Regions from separate parts of the Rhizobium ruizarguesonis genome, predicted to be linked through region 2. Evidence: riboswitches for the same ligand, from Rfam matches in the RefSeq annotation. Region 2 holds a riboswitch; each other region holds the start of a gene.
The links. A riboswitch is a leader RNA that binds a small molecule or an ion and turns the genes downstream of it on or off. The one in region 2 is predicted to bind thiamine pyrophosphate.
Positions count from the first base shown of each region.

Region 1: linked by a shared signal. The riboswitch ahead of J3P73_RS22770 (YkoF family thiamine/hydroxymethylpyrimidine-binding protein) and the one ahead of thiC (phosphomethylpyrimidine synthase ThiC) in region 2 are both predicted to bind thiamine pyrophosphate.
Region 3: linked by a shared signal. The riboswitch ahead of thiM (hydroxyethylthiazole kinase) and the one ahead of thiC (phosphomethylpyrimidine synthase ThiC) in region 2 are both predicted to bind thiamine pyrophosphate.

Region 1 is NZ_CP071678.1:4,656,854-4,661,780, reverse strand. Features, by position in the region: gene J3P73_RS22785 (ABC transporter substrate-binding protein) at 1-421, opposite strand, end outside; gene J3P73_RS22780 (ABC transporter ATP-binding protein) at 490-1,302, opposite strand; gene J3P73_RS22775 (ABC transporter permease) at 1,299-2,105, opposite strand; gene J3P73_RS22770 (YkoF family thiamine/hydroxymethylpyrimidine-binding protein) at 2,193-2,825, opposite strand; TPP riboswitch at 2,816-2,929, opposite strand; gene J3P73_RS22765 (NADPH-dependent FMN reductase) at 3,155-3,769, opposite strand; gene soxR (redox-sensitive transcriptional activator SoxR) at 3,853-4,317, shown strand; gene J3P73_RS22755 (SDR family NAD(P)-dependent oxidoreductase) at 4,492-4,927, shown strand, end outside.
Region 2 is NZ_CP071682.1:433,402-438,328, reverse strand. Features, by position in the region: gene J3P73_RS36325 (thiazole synthase) at 1-45, opposite strand, end outside; gene thiS (sulfur carrier protein ThiS) at 49-246, opposite strand; gene thiO (glycine oxidase ThiO) at 230-1,216, opposite strand; gene thiC (phosphomethylpyrimidine synthase ThiC) at 1,218-3,041, opposite strand; TPP riboswitch at 3,135-3,246, opposite strand; gene J3P73_RS36305 (hypothetical protein) at 3,467-4,177, opposite strand; gene J3P73_RS36300 (hypothetical protein) at 4,263-4,439, opposite strand; gene J3P73_RS36295 (hypothetical protein) at 4,587-4,898, opposite strand.
Region 3 is NZ_CP071680.1:483,388-488,314, forward strand. Features, by position in the region: gene thiD (bifunctional hydroxymethylpyrimidine kinase/phosphomethylpyrimidine kinase) at 1-370, opposite strand, end outside; gene thiE (thiamine phosphate synthase) at 367-1,002, opposite strand; gene thiM (hydroxyethylthiazole kinase) at 999-1,802, opposite strand; TPP riboswitch at 1,853-1,949, opposite strand; gene J3P73_RS30370 (ABC transporter ATP-binding protein) at 2,094-3,782, opposite strand; gene J3P73_RS30375 (acetamidase/formamidase family protein) at 3,779-4,723, opposite strand; gene J3P73_RS30380 (ABC transporter substrate-binding protein) at 4,791-4,927, opposite strand, start outside.

The DNA.
Region 1 (4,927 bases), on a different replicon from region 2:
CGCCAAAGCCGCCATAGGTCTTGCCGTCGAGGTCTTTCGGGCTCTTGATGTCGTCGCGTCCGCCCTTGAAGATCAGGCGTGCGGTTTCCGTCTGGACGACGCCGTAGACCATCTTCACGTCACCGCCGCCAGCGCGCTGCGTGAGGGTCTCGATCTCGCTGCTGATGCCGAAATCGGCAACGCCGTTGGACACCAGCGTTCCGGCGCTGGTATCGGTGAAGGGAAGAATCTCGACATCGAGGCCAGCATCGGCATAGAAGCCCTTCGCCTTGGCGACATAGATGCCGATATGGTTGGTGTTGGGCGTCCAGTCGAGCGCGATGCGGACCTTTGCGGGCGCCGATTGGGCGAAGGCGGGGCGGCCGGCGAGGCTTGCCGCGATGGCGGCGAAGATCGTCTGGCGACGGGTGAGAAGCAGCATGGTGACCTCCTCAGGTCTCTAGAGCATGATGCCGAAAAGTGTGAGCGGTTTTCGGACGACATCATGCTCTAACTCTTTAAATTAGAAGAGGATTCAGATTTCAGGCCGATCGGCCTAAAATCATCCTGTTCTAGCGGATGAAGCAGGGTTTGCAGGATTTCGGTTTCGATCGCCTGGGCCGCCGGCGAGCCGAGATCGGCAATGCTTCTCGGGCGGGGCAGGGGAACGCGGAATTCGCGGATGATACGCGCCGGACGGGCCGAAAGCACGTAGATCCGGTCGGAGAGGAACACGGCCTCGCGAACATCATGGGTGATCAGCAGCGCCGTCCAACGGTGTTCGGTCCACATGCCCTGCAGCCATTCCTGGATCTGCGTGCGCGTCAGCGCGTCCAGCGCGCCGAAAGGCTCATCGAGCAGCAGCATGTCCTGGGTCTGGACCACGGTGCGCAGCAGCGCGGCGCGCTGGCGCATGCCCCCTGATAGTTCTGAGGGATAGTGATGCTCGAAGCCGGCGAGGCCGAAGCGCTCGAACAGAGGCGCGACGGTGGCGCGGGCCGCGCGGCGGCTCATACCGCGCACCTCAAGGCCGAGTGCCGCATTGTCGATGATCCGGCGCCAGGGCATCAGCGCATCGCGTTGCGGCATGAAGGCGAAGGAATGCGGCGCCTGTTCCAGCGGCGCGCCTTTAAAAAGCATGCTGCCGGAATCGGGCCGAAGCGCCTGGGTCAGCAATCTAAGGACCGTCGATTTTCCGGAGCCGGACGGGCCGACGATCGAGACGAACTCGCCGCTTGCGACAGCGAGCGAAATATCGCCGAGCACCTTCATGCCGTCGAAGGACTTCGAGATGTTGCGCAATTCAACCATTCCACCGTTCATCGGCGCCGCTCCCCGGATGGTTGCCAGGGCATGATGAGGCGCTGGATCATCAGTGTCGCTCCGAAGAGGCAGAGTGTCAGCACGGCGCTGACGATGACGGCGGCGAGCACGAGATCTGGACGGAAATTGTTCTTTGCGTTGAGGATATAGATGCCGAGGCCGCGGGCGGCGCCGGCATATTCGGCAAAGATCGCGCCGACGACGGCATAGGTGATCGAGATCCGCAGACCGGCGAAGAAATAGGGCAGCGAGGAGGGAAGCCGTGCCAGGCGGAAAATGCGCCAGCGGCTCGCCTTCATCGAATTCAGCAATTCGGTGATGTCACGGTCGGTCGATTCATAGCCCTGCAGCAAGGCGACGAGCAGTGGGAAGAAGGTGACGAGCGCCACAAGCAGGATCTTCGGCAACAGGCCGAAACCGAACCAGAGGACGACGAGGGGCGCGATCGCCACCAGCGGCAGGGTCTGGCTGGTGATGAAGATCGGCAGCAATGCCCGGCGCATGAAGGGCACGAAATCCATGAGGATCGAGGCGGCGAAGGCGAAGGCAAGCGAGAGGGCGAAACCTCCGAGTGTCGCGCCGAGCGTCGGCCAGGTGTTGGCGATCAGCGCCTCGCGGTTCAGCCAGCCCTGGACGACGATGCGCGAAGGCGCCGGCAGGATGGATGGTTTGATGCCGGAAAGATCGACATAGAGTTCCCACGCCGCCAAAAAAACGCAGCCGGCAAGCAAGGCGGGTATGCCCCGGTAGAGAGCGGCGCGGAGCGCGGCAAGGCGCGGATCCGATGGTTTTGACAGTGTCATCAGCGTTCGATTTCAAGCTTTCGTCGGCTGCTGCATAATTCCTTAAATCGGAATCGATTTAAGGAATTATGCAGCAAATTTAAGGTGCTACAGCGTCCTTTGCGCGTCTGAAAATACGTGCGGCGATGTATTGGCCGACACCGTGATGTCGAGGGTCACATGCCCTTCGGGGTCGCCGAAGCGAAAGAAGGCCTCACGAATGGTGGCGAAGACCGCGCCGGCATCACCAGAAAGCCTGGTGCAGAAATTCTTGGCGCGGTCGAAAGTGCCGGAGCGCTTCAGGAAGTCGATGCAGCCATAGATCTCGTCCATATGGGTACCGGTGCCCATGACGTAGAGCGAGAATTGCGCAGCGGTCGGCTGTCCGCTCTCGGTGGTGATGTCAACGGCGGCAAGTGCGGCTCTTATGCGCTCGGCAAGCGGCTCCGCCTGGCCGGGGGAAGGGTTGACGCCGCAGATGGCGTCGTCGGGCTCGCCGGGGCAGCCGCGTGAAACCGCGGCGGACAGCACGCAATGCTCGCCGGTCCTTGCGGCGGCGACGAAAAGATCGTGCATGGCGGCGAAGAGGATGTCAGGCGGGCCGACCAGCAGTGTGGAGATGTCATCGGTCTCGATGCGCAGTCGGTCGCGATAGGGATCGAGCGCCTTGACGGCATCGAGAATGATGCCGACGAAATTGCCGGACATGGGATAGAGTGACACTTGTGCGCCTGAGAACATCTGAACCTCGCTCCGCTGGCATTACCCAGATCAGCTTTGAAGGGTCCAGAGGTTTGCACCTCACATCTCAGCCCCGGCGATACGGAGCTCCCCTGTTATTTGCGCGGAAACTATCACCGGGGTTTTCTCCCCGCAACAGCAAAATTGCGAACCCGTCCGCGCGGTCGGAATGAAGCTGAGGTGACGGAAAACACCCGGACGGAGGTCCTGCCCGGGTGTTCCCAATGGTTCCGTACCTGCCGGGAACGGAACCGGAGCTTCCTGCCTCAGGCGGCTAGCGCATAACCCCGAAAATCGGAATCGATTTTCGGAAAGGATTATGCGCAGATTCAAAGTGATAGAGCGTCCTTAGCGGGTCTAAAAGACGCGCGGCGCTCTATTCCGGCATAGGGACGATCGCTGCGGGCAGTGACGAGTGCCCGCGTCCACCATTCCAGCCTCGCCATCATCCGATCGAGCAAACGCAGTGCATCGGCGGGATTGTCGAGCCGCCCGTCCGGGTCGAAGCGGTTCCAAGGTGCGGCAAAGCTCACCGAATCGCGGATCGTGACGGCGTGGAGTTCGGCAAAGACGAGCCGCAGCTGTTCGACGGCGCGCAGGCCGCCGGATATGCCGCCATAGGAAACGAAGGCGACCGGCTTGCCCTGCCAGGGCTCGAGGAAGAAATCGATGATCGACTTCAACGAGGCGGTGAAGCTGTGATTGTATTCCGGCGTGACGATGATGAAGGCGTCGGCCATGCCAAGTCGCCCGGCGAGCCTGTCGATTTCGGGGTGCGTCATGTCACGGTTGACCGGCAGCGCGAAATCGAGCGGGTCGATGATGTCGATATCAAATTGCGGGAAGCGGACGAGCTCCTGCGTCAGCCATTTGACCACCCGGTCGCAGATGCGGCCCTCTCTCGTGCTCCCATAGATGACAGCCAGCCTGGTGGGTGTTTGCATGCGTCGCTCCTTATTGCGATTGGACTTTACGATTGCGGGAGCAAGGGTTATAAAACCTCAACTAATATTGAGGTCAAGAGGCGATGGATACAATTCCTGCAGCGCCGCTCGGCAAGCTCCTGACGGTCGGTGAAGTGGCGGAGCGCAGCGGCCTGGCCGTCTCGGCGCTGCATTTTTACGAGACCAAGGGGCTGATCTCGAGCATTCGCTCCCGCGGCAATCAGCGGCGCTATGGGCGCGATGTGCTTCGCCGGCTCGGCATCATCAAGGTGGCGCAGCGTGTCGGCATTCCGCTTTCGGAAATCCAGGCGGCGTTCGAGTCTCTGCCGCAGGGACGCACGCCGACCGTCGGCGACTGGCAGACGCTTTCGGCGCGCTGGAAGGATGATCTCGACGCGCGAATCAGGGGGCTTAGCCTGCTGCGCGACCGTCTGACCGGCTGCATCGGCTGCGGCTGCCTGTCGATCGAAAGCTGTCCGTTGCGCAATCCCTGTGACCGGCTTGGCAAAGAGGGGCCAGGCGCGCGGCTTCTGGAGACCGAAAACTAAAAGGCTGGAACTGCTCGGGAAGACCAGTCTCTCCAGGGCGGGACCTTAGTCTCCCCAGGCAGAGACCAAGTCTCTTCCGGAAAGATCGACGCCTGCCTTTCTTTCGGTCGGCGCGCTCATATGTTAAGGGCGAATGACGCAACCGGCGGCACTGTCCGCGAGGAGGACGGCTTCGTGTTCCATCCCAGACTATTCGAAAATCGCAATGTGGTCGTGACCGGCGCCGGTCGCGGCATCGGCCTTGAAGTGGCCCGGCAGTTCCTGGACTGCGGCGCGAAGGTGATCGTCCATACCGGGCGAAAGCCGGGACGCGACCTGCCGGATTTCCTGCTGACGGCTGAATCCGAAAGACGGGCGCTGCTGCTGCATGCCGATTTCTCCGCAGTCGGCGGGGCAGCGCAATTTGCTAAAGATGCTCTCGCCTTCTTCGACAAGGTCGATGTGCTCGTCAACAATGCCGGCACCATGCTTGGTCGTTTTCCCGCTGCCACACTCACCGACGCAGAATATGAGGCGGTCGTGCGGCTCAACCAGACATCGGTAGTGGCGCTGACGCGGGCGCTGCTGCCGGCATTGAAGGCGGCTGAAGGCGCTGCCATCGTCAACACGG
Region 2 (4,927 bases):
GAGCAGCAGACGGGAGTTTATTTCGGATCCGTAAAGCGTCAGCATCCGTCAGCCTCCCTGCATCGGCGACAGGATTTCGATCCTGTCATTGTCGTTGAGCGAACGATCGAACCGGTCTTCGCGATGGACCAGCTCACCGTTGACGGCTGTCGCCAGCCAGTCACCCTCGTATTCCATCAGGACTAAAAGCTCCGACAGCGTCTCAGCCGCGACATCCTGGGCCTCGCCGTTAACGATCAATTTCATGGGGCATTCCTCCCGTGGTATGTTGGTTGAAGACAAGTTCAGCCGCCTCGGCCGCCATGGATGGCGCGAGCAGAAAGCCGTGGCGGTAGAGGCCGTTGAGCGAGATCACCGTTCCCTGATGGCTTGCACGTGGAAGATTGTCCGGAAAGGCTGGGCGAATTCCGACACCCGTTTCGATTATGGTTGCATCGGCAAAGGCCGGAAATAGCGTGTATGCAGCGTTGAGCAGTTCCATCAGTGAACGGGCGACAATAGGCCCGTCGAATTCCGTCTCGATCATTGTCGCGCCGACCATGAACACACCGTCTCCACGCGGGACGATGTAGACGGGGAAACGCGGATGGAGCAGGCGGACCGGCCGGGAGAGATCCACGTCAAAGCTTTTAAGGTAAAGCATTTCGCCGCGGACGCCGCGTAACTCCTTGGCCTCGCCGATCTGCGCAGCGCCCGTGCAATCGACGACACTGTCGAAGCTCTCCTCATGCGAGCTCTCGCCCACGAAGGTGACCCCCTGAACCGTCAGCTTGGTGCGCAGCAGAGTCAAAACTCGCCGGGGATCGAGATGGGCTTCGCGGCGAAAGAACAGCCCGTGCCGGAACCGCCCGGCAAGGGAGGGTTCCAGCGCCGCGATCGCCGGCTCTTCCAGCCATTCATAACCCGTCGTGCGGCAGGCAAAGCGTCGCAGTTCACCAAGATCGCGAGCAGAGGCGACCACGAGCGTTCCGTTTCGTCGCACCTCTCCCGGCACAATTGCCTCCCATTTGTCGGCGGCGGTGAGACCGCGCATGAGTACCGCAACATCAGCACTCTCCCGCTCGCACCAGGGCGCCAACATTCCGCCCGCGAGCCACGAAGCAGCACGCCTGAAACCGTCATATGGATCGAGCACAGTGACCTCGGCATCTCGAGCGCGCAGTTCATGCGCCACCGTCAGGCCGGCAACGCCGGCCCCTTTGACAAGAACACGCATCTCATTCGCTCGTTTGCTGCAGGGTTTCTACCGGCATATAGAGGCCGCCGCCCTCGCGATAACGTGCCGCCATCGCCTCCAGTCCCTCCTTCTGCGCTTCGGCGCGGATATCGTGCGAGATGCGCATCGAGCAGAATTTCGGTCCGCACATGGAGCAGAAATGCGCGACCTTGTGCGCCTCCTTCGGCAGCGTCTCGTCGTGGAAGCTGCGGGCGGTTTCGGGGTCCAGCGAGAGGTTGAACTGATCCTCCCAGCGGAATTCGAAACGGGCACGCGAGAGCGCGTCATCGCGCAGCTGTGCCGCCGGATGCCCCTTGGCGAGATCGGCGGCGTGAGCCGCTATCTTGTAGGTGATGACGCCTACCTTCACGTCGTTGCGGTCGGGAAGCCCCAGATGCTCCTTGGGCGTGACGTAGCAGAGCATCGCCGTGCCGAACCAGCCGATCATCGCTGCGCCTATCCCAGAGGTGATGTGATCGTAACCCGGCGCGATATCGGTCGTCAGCGGCCCGAGCGTGTAGAAAGGCGCCTCGCCGCAGACTTCGAGCTGCTTGTCCATGTTCTCCTTGATCTTGTGCATCGGCACATGGCCGGGGCCTTCGATCATCACCTGGCAGTCTTTCGCCCAGGCGACCTTGGTCAGCTCTCCCAGTGTTTCCAGTTCGGCGAACTGCGCCGCATCATTCGCGTCAGCGATCGAGCCGGGGCGCAGGCCATCGCCGAGCGAGAAGGAGACGTCATAGGCGCGGCAGATGTCGCAGATCTCCTCGAAATGCTCGTAGAGGAAGCTTTCGCGGTGATGACGGAGACACCACTTCGCCATGATCGAACCGCCGCGCGAGACAATGCCGGTCACCCGGTTGACGGTGAGCGGGATGTAGTGAAGCCGCACGCCGGCATGGATGGTGAAATAGTCGACGCCCTGTTCGGCCTGTTCGATCAACGTGTCGCGATACACCTCCCAGCTCAGGTTCTCGGCAATGCCCTCGACCTTCTCCAGCGCCTGATAGAGCGGCACGGTACCGATCGGCACCGGCGAATTGCGGATGATCCATTCGCGGATGTTGTGGATGTTGCGGCCGGTGGAGAGATCCATGACGGTATCGGCGCCCCAGCGGGCCGCCCAGACCATCTTCTCAACCTCCTCCGCCATCGATGAGGTGACGGCGGAGTTGCCGATATTGGCGTTGATCTTCACCAGAAAATTGCGGCCGATGATCATCGGTTCGGCTTCCGGATGGTTGATGTTGGCGGGGATGATCGCCCGACCCGCCGCCACTTCCTGCCGGACGAATTCCGCCGTCACATGGTCGGGAATATGGGCGCCGAAGCTCTCGCCGCTGCGGACCATGGCTTCGGCCCTCGCTTTGGGGCCGAGATTTTCGCGGATGGCGATGAACTCCATTTCCGGCGTGATGATACCGGCGCGCGCATAGGCGAACTGGGTGACGGCCTTGCCGTCCTTTGCGCGCAGCGGCTGGCGTAGCGCGGGGAATTCAGGCGTCAGCCTTTCGCCGCTGGCAAAGCCGTTGTCTTCGGGACGGACATGGCCCTGATAGGCCTCGACGTCGCCGCGGGCGAGAACCCAGTCGCGTCGCAGTGAGGGCAGCCCCTGTTCGATACGGATCTCGGCGCCGTCGATCGTATAGGGGCCGGAGGAGTCGTAGACGACAACGGGCGGCTCGCCCGATGTCGGATGCAGGCTGATTTCGCGCATCGGCACGCAAATGTCGGGATGGATGTCCCCGCGAATGTAGATCTTCCTGGATGCCGGCAAGGGGCCGGTGGTGACGGTTGGGGTGATATTCTTTGCGGCGATATTCATGGTTTGAGGCTCCAAGTTTGAGTTTGGAGACCCAGTCCTCAGCCGGAATGATGGAAAGACGCCGGCACGGATTCCACGCGTGAATCCGAAACCTCTCGAGCGCTTGCACCGTCCCTACGCCAGTATGAACTGGATCAGGTTCAACGGGTCACTGCGCGCGATAGCAGTATCTCAGCCCCTTGCCGGGACCCCCCTGGTGAATGCAAAAAAGGGTAGAGGCTTGCCGAGGGGACTGTCAAGCGACAATCTGCGACGGCTTGGAGTCAGGTTACACTCAGGCTACCGTGCGTGGTCGCCGCGATCAAACGAATCGACAAGTCAGTCGCCCGACCGGCACGCTTCCGCAAGGCAGGCGCTCTTGTCGCATGCCGTGGCTGTCGATTTTTATCCCGCGCAGTTCAGCAAGTATGCTGAGTACCGAAGCGCTATTGAGAAAGCAGGCGCGGAACTGGAAAGTCTAGTACTTTGTCCGTGTAGCTTTCGACCAAGGCGCTAAACGGCTTGCCATCTCGAAGTTTCAGTATGGCACGATGTTCGAGCAGGAACGGCGGCAGGCTGAGGGAACTTGTTTCATGCGCTGTTAAGCCCTCCATGTCCCAGCCTTCGGATAGAGGGGACCAGAGCAACATGGCAGACAGGTTTGTGCGAGTGAAATTAAGAGCCTGAACGGCTCTGCCAAACGCGATATCGCTGGTCTTCAAAGCCTGATTCATCTCTGCAGTTAATTTTGCGGGTACATACCAATTGTCGGCTTCCGACAAGATGCGGTCGCCGCAGACCAGGCGGACGCGGCGATAAGCGATCAGCTCACCGGGTCCGACGGTCAGAAGTTCACGGATGTGCTCATCGGCGGGCTTGTCTTGCCCGCCCACACGCTGAGCTACAATCTTAGAACCTTCCGGTGCGAGCTTGTGCGCGGCGCACCAGCGATCAAGGGTCAACGTAGCACTGGCGTTACTCAGGAGATTGGCATTCAAGGTCTGAAGGACCGCAAGCGCTTCCACTCGAGATGTCGGCGAGTTCAGCCACTGAGACCCTATAGACGGTTCTTGCGCAATTGCGATCTGGGTGCCCAGGACGATGGCAGTCGCTGCAAGTGCGGCGATGCGAATGCGTTTCGAAGAACAAAATGACACGGAGAACGAATCCTTTCTGCAGTAAATTTGATGGGCGAACCCTGCGCGTCAAATTTCCTTGATTTTGGCAGGCGAGCGCGCGTTGTCAGCGTATTTGATGCCAGCAGCAAGATTTGAACTGCGCCTTGCGGGTACCGTTTAACGGTCGGGTTCCCGATAGACTTTCATACCATCTTCCGATGTTCCTGCCGTGCTGGTTCACACCTGTTGAAGCCTGTGTGCCCGAGCCGTCCTTTGCTTGCGTCGCATCAAGGTCGTTCATGATATCCTCCATCCGCTCGCCGACCTGTTGTTGGAGTTTGCAAGCGTTGGCGACCGAGCCGGCGCTTCCATCCTGGAATATGGAAACCTGATAGACGTGGATTTCAAAGGAGGAACGTGGCGGCCGGTCCAAATTCTCCCAATTCACTTAACGGTTTAGCGCCTTTGTCGTCCTCTCGCTCGTTGCGGGATGTTCATACAGCTGGATCGGATAGAATAGGTAGCAACCGAAAGCAAAATCCAGGAGCAATTGTTCGAAAAAGGTCTTCTTCGTCGACGCAGAGCCCTCCTGCCGGTCGAGTGACAATTGTAGACCAGGCAGCGACACGCCGTCGATGGTTGCCAGCCGCAGATGCGAATAGCCAAGGCGCTTGTCTGATTTCTTTTGGTGATCCATGTCGTCGTGCTCCTTGTGCAAGCCTCCCGACGATGACGTCGCCGGCAAGATTTCGGCATTCATGGGAAAGAATCTTCCTGTTGCACTGTCGT
Region 3 (4,927 bases), on a different replicon from region 2:
ATACGTCGACCGCTTCGGGCGCAAGCAGGGCGGCTCCACCCTTGGCGATCATGACCGGATCGATGACGATCGGAATGTCGCGGTGGTCCGACAGCGCACCGGCAACGGCATCGGCGATGCCGGCATTGGCGATCATGCCGATCTTGACGGCATCGACGCGGACATCGGCAAAGACGGCATTGATCTGGTCGGCGACGAATTGCGGCGGCACCAGATGCACGCCGCTGACACCTTGCGTGTTCTGCGCCGTCAGCGCGGTCAGCACCGCCATGCCGTAGACGCCGCGGGCGGAAAAGGCCTTGAGATCGGCCTGGATGCCGGCGCCGCCCGAGGGATCGGAGCCGGCGATCGAGAGAACGTTGCGGATCATGCGCTGACCTTTCGAATTTCTGCGGCGATGCGGCGCGTGGCCGCTTCCGGGTCGGGCGTGCCGCAGATGGCGGAAACGACGGCAAGCCCCTTGGCGCCGGCGGCGAACACTTGGGCGACATGATCCGCCTTGAGCCCGCCGATCGCGACCGACGGCACTGGCGAGGCCTTCACCAGCTTGGCAAGACCGTCAAAACCGATCGGCTGCTTGTGGTCGGCCTTGGTCGGCGTCGCAAACACTGGCCCGACGCCGGTGTAGTCGATGAGATCAGGATCGACGGCACCGGCGAGCGCCTCGTTCTCGACCGACAGGCCAAGGATCATGTCGGGGCCGATCATCGTCCGCGCTCTCATCGCATCCATGTCCTCCTGGCCGATATGCAACCCGTCGGCGCCGATGGCGATTGCCGCCTCGACATCGTCGTTGACGATGAGAAGGGCGCCGGTCCCATTCAGCGCCTGTTTCAAGGCACGGCCGGTCTCGATCATCCCGATGGTGCCGGCATGTTTGTCGCGCAGTTGCACCATGGTGGCGCCGCCGGCAACGGCAAGGCGCGCGGTTTCGACCATGCCGATCCCGGCGCAGAGATCGGGGTCAAGGACGAGATAGAGCGAAAGGTCGAAGGCCTTCATGCGGCCGATATCCTTGCCCTGGCGTCAAGCGTTTCGGCGTCGAGCGCGGCCAGCGCATCGAGGAAGCGCCAGGAGAAGGAGCCGGGGCCGGCCGCCCCAAGTGCTGCCTCCTCGCCGGCGATGGCAAAGGTTGCAAGTGCCGCAACCGTCGCGCCGAAGATATCCTCAGGTGCCGTCGCGGCAAAGGCGCCGACGAGGCAGGTGAGCGAGCAGCCGAGTGCTGTGACTTGCGGCATCAAGGCCGAGCCGCCTTCGATGCGCACGGCCCGCTCGCCGTCGGTGACGAAATCGACGGCGCCGGTAACGGCGACGACCGCCCGCTGACGCTCAGCGAGCCATCGCGCCGAACCTTCCGCCTGTTCGACCGGATCGCGGCTGTCGACCCCCTGGCCACGGCTCTCTCCGCCGGCCAACGCGATGATTTCGGAAGCGTTGCCGCGGATGATGGCTGGACGGAGCGCCAGGAGGTCGGCGACCGCGTTGCGGCGGAAGGCAGTGGCATAATGGGCGACCGGATCGAGCACCCAGGGTTTGCCGGCTGACGTCGCCGCCTTCGCCGCCGCCTGCATGCCGTCGATCCATTGCGTCGACAGCGTGCCGATATTGATTGTCAGCGCACTGGCGATCCCGGCGAACTCGCCGGCTTCTTCTGCGGCATGCACCATGGCGGGCGAGGCGCCTGATGCAAGCAGAACATTTGCGGCGATGTTCATGGCGACGTAATTGGTGATGCATTGAACGAGCGGCGGCTTCTCGCGCATCGCCTTCAGCATCGCTCCTGGTGTGGTCTTGGTCTGCATGTGGCCCCTTTCAGGCGGGGGCGGGCACGGGGCGGTTCGTGCGGGCTGTGCCGCGACCCCGAGCGACTCCCTCCGCCGGCATTATCCGGTTCAGGTTCGAAGGGTGCTTCTCAGCCCGTCGGTCGACGAACGCCCCTGTCTCTCATCGCGCTCTTTTTCGCAGAGAACGGGGCTGATGTCACCTCGAAAATGACAATCCTGCGACCGGCGCGGCGGCGCGTCTCTTTTACGAAACGCGGTCAGCCGACGAGGCGCTCCTCGTCGACATTCTAGTCAGTCTCAAACCTTCAATCACGCATGCGCTTCCCTGCCGCGATAGACCTCCGGATCGGGGATCGGAACCGCGGCGATCAGCGCGCGGGTATAGTCATCCCTCGGGTTCTCGAAGATATCCCGCCGCGTGCCGGTTTCGATGATGCGGCCGGCGCGCATGACGGCGACGTTGTGGGACATGCGCTCGACGACGGCCATGTCGTGGGAGATGAAGAGATAAGCGAGCCCCATGGTTTCCTGCAGTTCGAGCAGCAGGTCGAGCACCCGGGCGCGGACGGAGACGTCAAGCGCTGCGACGCTCTCGTCGGCGACGATCAGCTTTGGCTCCAGTGCCAGCGCCCGGGCGATGCAGATGCGCTGGCGCTGGCCGCCTGAAAACTCGTGCGGATAGCGCGTCGCTGCATCAGGCGTCAGGCCGACCCGGCGCAGCAGTTCGGCGACGCGGTCTTGCCGTTCGCTGTGGTTGCCGATGCCGTGGATGAGCATCGGTTCGCCGATCGCCTTGCCGACGGCCATGCGCGGGTCGAGCGAGGCATAGGGATCCTGGAAGATCATCTGCGCCGAGCGGCGCACGGGCCGCATCTCGCGCTGGCTGAGGCCGGCGATATTGCGGCCGTCGATCAGGACATTGCCCTTGAAGGGGATGAGGCCGAGCACGGCCTTGCCTGTCGTCGATTTGCCCGAGCCGCTTTCGCCGACGAGACCTAGCGTTTCACCCGGCAGGATATCGAAGGAGACGCCGTCTACGGCTGCAACCGGCGGCTTGCCCTTGAAAAACCGGCTTGCGGCATTGCCATAGGTGACGGTGAGGTCGCGCACGTTCAGAACCGGCGTGCGGTCCGGATGCAGCGTCTCGACGGCGCGCTGCGTGATGCGCGGTGGATGATCGGTGCCGGCAAGCGCGCCGAGCCGCGGGACGGCGGCCAGCAATTGCTGCGTATAGGCTTCCTTCGGCCGCTGGAAGACGGCGAGCGCCGTTCCCTGCTCGACGATCCTGCCATTCTGCATGATGACGACGCGATCGGCCATTTCGGCGACAACGCCCATGTCGTGAGTGATCAGGATGATCGAGGCGCCGAATTCGCGCTTCAACTCGCGCATCAGCCTGAGGATTTGCGCCTGCACGGTGACGTCGAGTGCCGTCGTCGGCTCGTCGGCAATCAGCACCTTCGGCCGGCAGGAGAGCGCCATGGCGATCATCACCCGCTGGCGCATGCCGCCGGAAAGCTCGTGCGGATATTGCTTCAGCCGCCGGGCCGGCTCGGTGATCTGCACGGCATCGAGCATCTTCAGTGCCACCGCCTCGGCATTGTCGCTGCCCTGGTGCGCGCGGATTGCCTCGGTCAGCTGGTTGCCGACCGACATGACCGGGTTCAGCGAGGTCATCGGCTCCTGGAACACCATGGCGATATCGCCGCCGCGCACGCTGCGCATCGCCCGGTCGGAAAGCCTGAGCAGGTCGCGCTCGCCAAGCAGCACGCTGCCGGAGGCGACCTTCAGCGAGGCCTTCGGCAAGAGCCCCATGATCGACAGCGAGGTGACCGACTTGCCGGAACCGGATTCGCCGGCAATGCAGAGCGTTTCGCCGCTTGCAAGCGCGAAGCTGACATCCTGCAGCACCGGCTTGCGGCCTTCGGGTGTGCGGGCATCGACGCTCAGATTGCGAAGGCTGAGCACCGGTGCTGCGGCGGGCATGGCTTCGTTCACGCGAACACGATCCTCGGGAAGTAGAAGGAAACCACCCAGTTCGGCTGGTCGACGATCTCGCTGATGCGCAGATCGCCGCAGACCGAGCAGAGCAGATAGGCATCGATGGCGCTCATGCCATGTTCGGCGCCGAGAAGATCGATCATGCGCATGACGCTTTCGCGCGCCCCGGTCATCAGGTCAGGGCCGATGCCTGTCGTGACCTCGTAGCCGGCGCCGTCGAGATGGCGCGTCACCGGTTCGGTCGTGGTGAAGCGCGGCGTCTGCAGCCTGGCGTCCTTGACGAGCTCGATCGTCGCTTCGACGTTCATCTGGCTTTCGATCGCCGTGCCGCAGACTTCGCCATCACCCTGGGCGGCATGGGTATCACCGATCGAAAACAGCGCGCCGTCGACCTCGACGGGCAGGTAGAGCGTTACCCCCGCCGTCAGGTCGCGGATGTCCATGTTGCCGCCGACGCGACGCGGGGGAACGACGGAGTGGGTGCCGGGCTCGGCGGGTGCGACGCCGATCGTGCCGGCAAAAGGCTTCAGCGGCACGCGGCCGCCCGGACCGTAAAGGGCTGGCACCATGCTGTTGGCGTCATAAGACCAGACATGCAGCGCCGGGTCCTTGAACTGGTCGGCAAGCAGGCCGAAGCCCGGGATATTGGCCGTCCAGCCGACGCCCGAGGGAATGAACTTGCGTAGCGTCACCTTCAGCGCATCGCCGGGTTTCGCGCCTTCGATATAGACCGGGCCGGAGACCGGGTTGATCTTGCCGAAATCGAGCGCGTTCAGCGTTTCCAGCGTCGCGTCGCTTCCGATCTGGCCACCGGATGAATCCATGCACTCGAAGTGGATCGTCTCGCCAGGCTTGGCGACGACGGCGGGGGCGAAATCCTTGTTCCAGCCGAAATTATGCTGGGCGCGGTGGATGGTGTGGGTGCAGGCGATGCACATGTCATATCTCCCTCGATTTTATGACGCCTTCCCGGCGTGGACCGGGAAGGCTTTGTTTCTTCAGGGCTTATTGCTTGACGTAGATCGCGTCGTAATTGATGACGCGGGTCGGATCGATGTAGATGTTGTCGGCACCGCCCATGCGCAGCGACTTGGCGACGACGCGGCGTTCGTTGATCACAGGGATCCACGGCGCATCGGCCA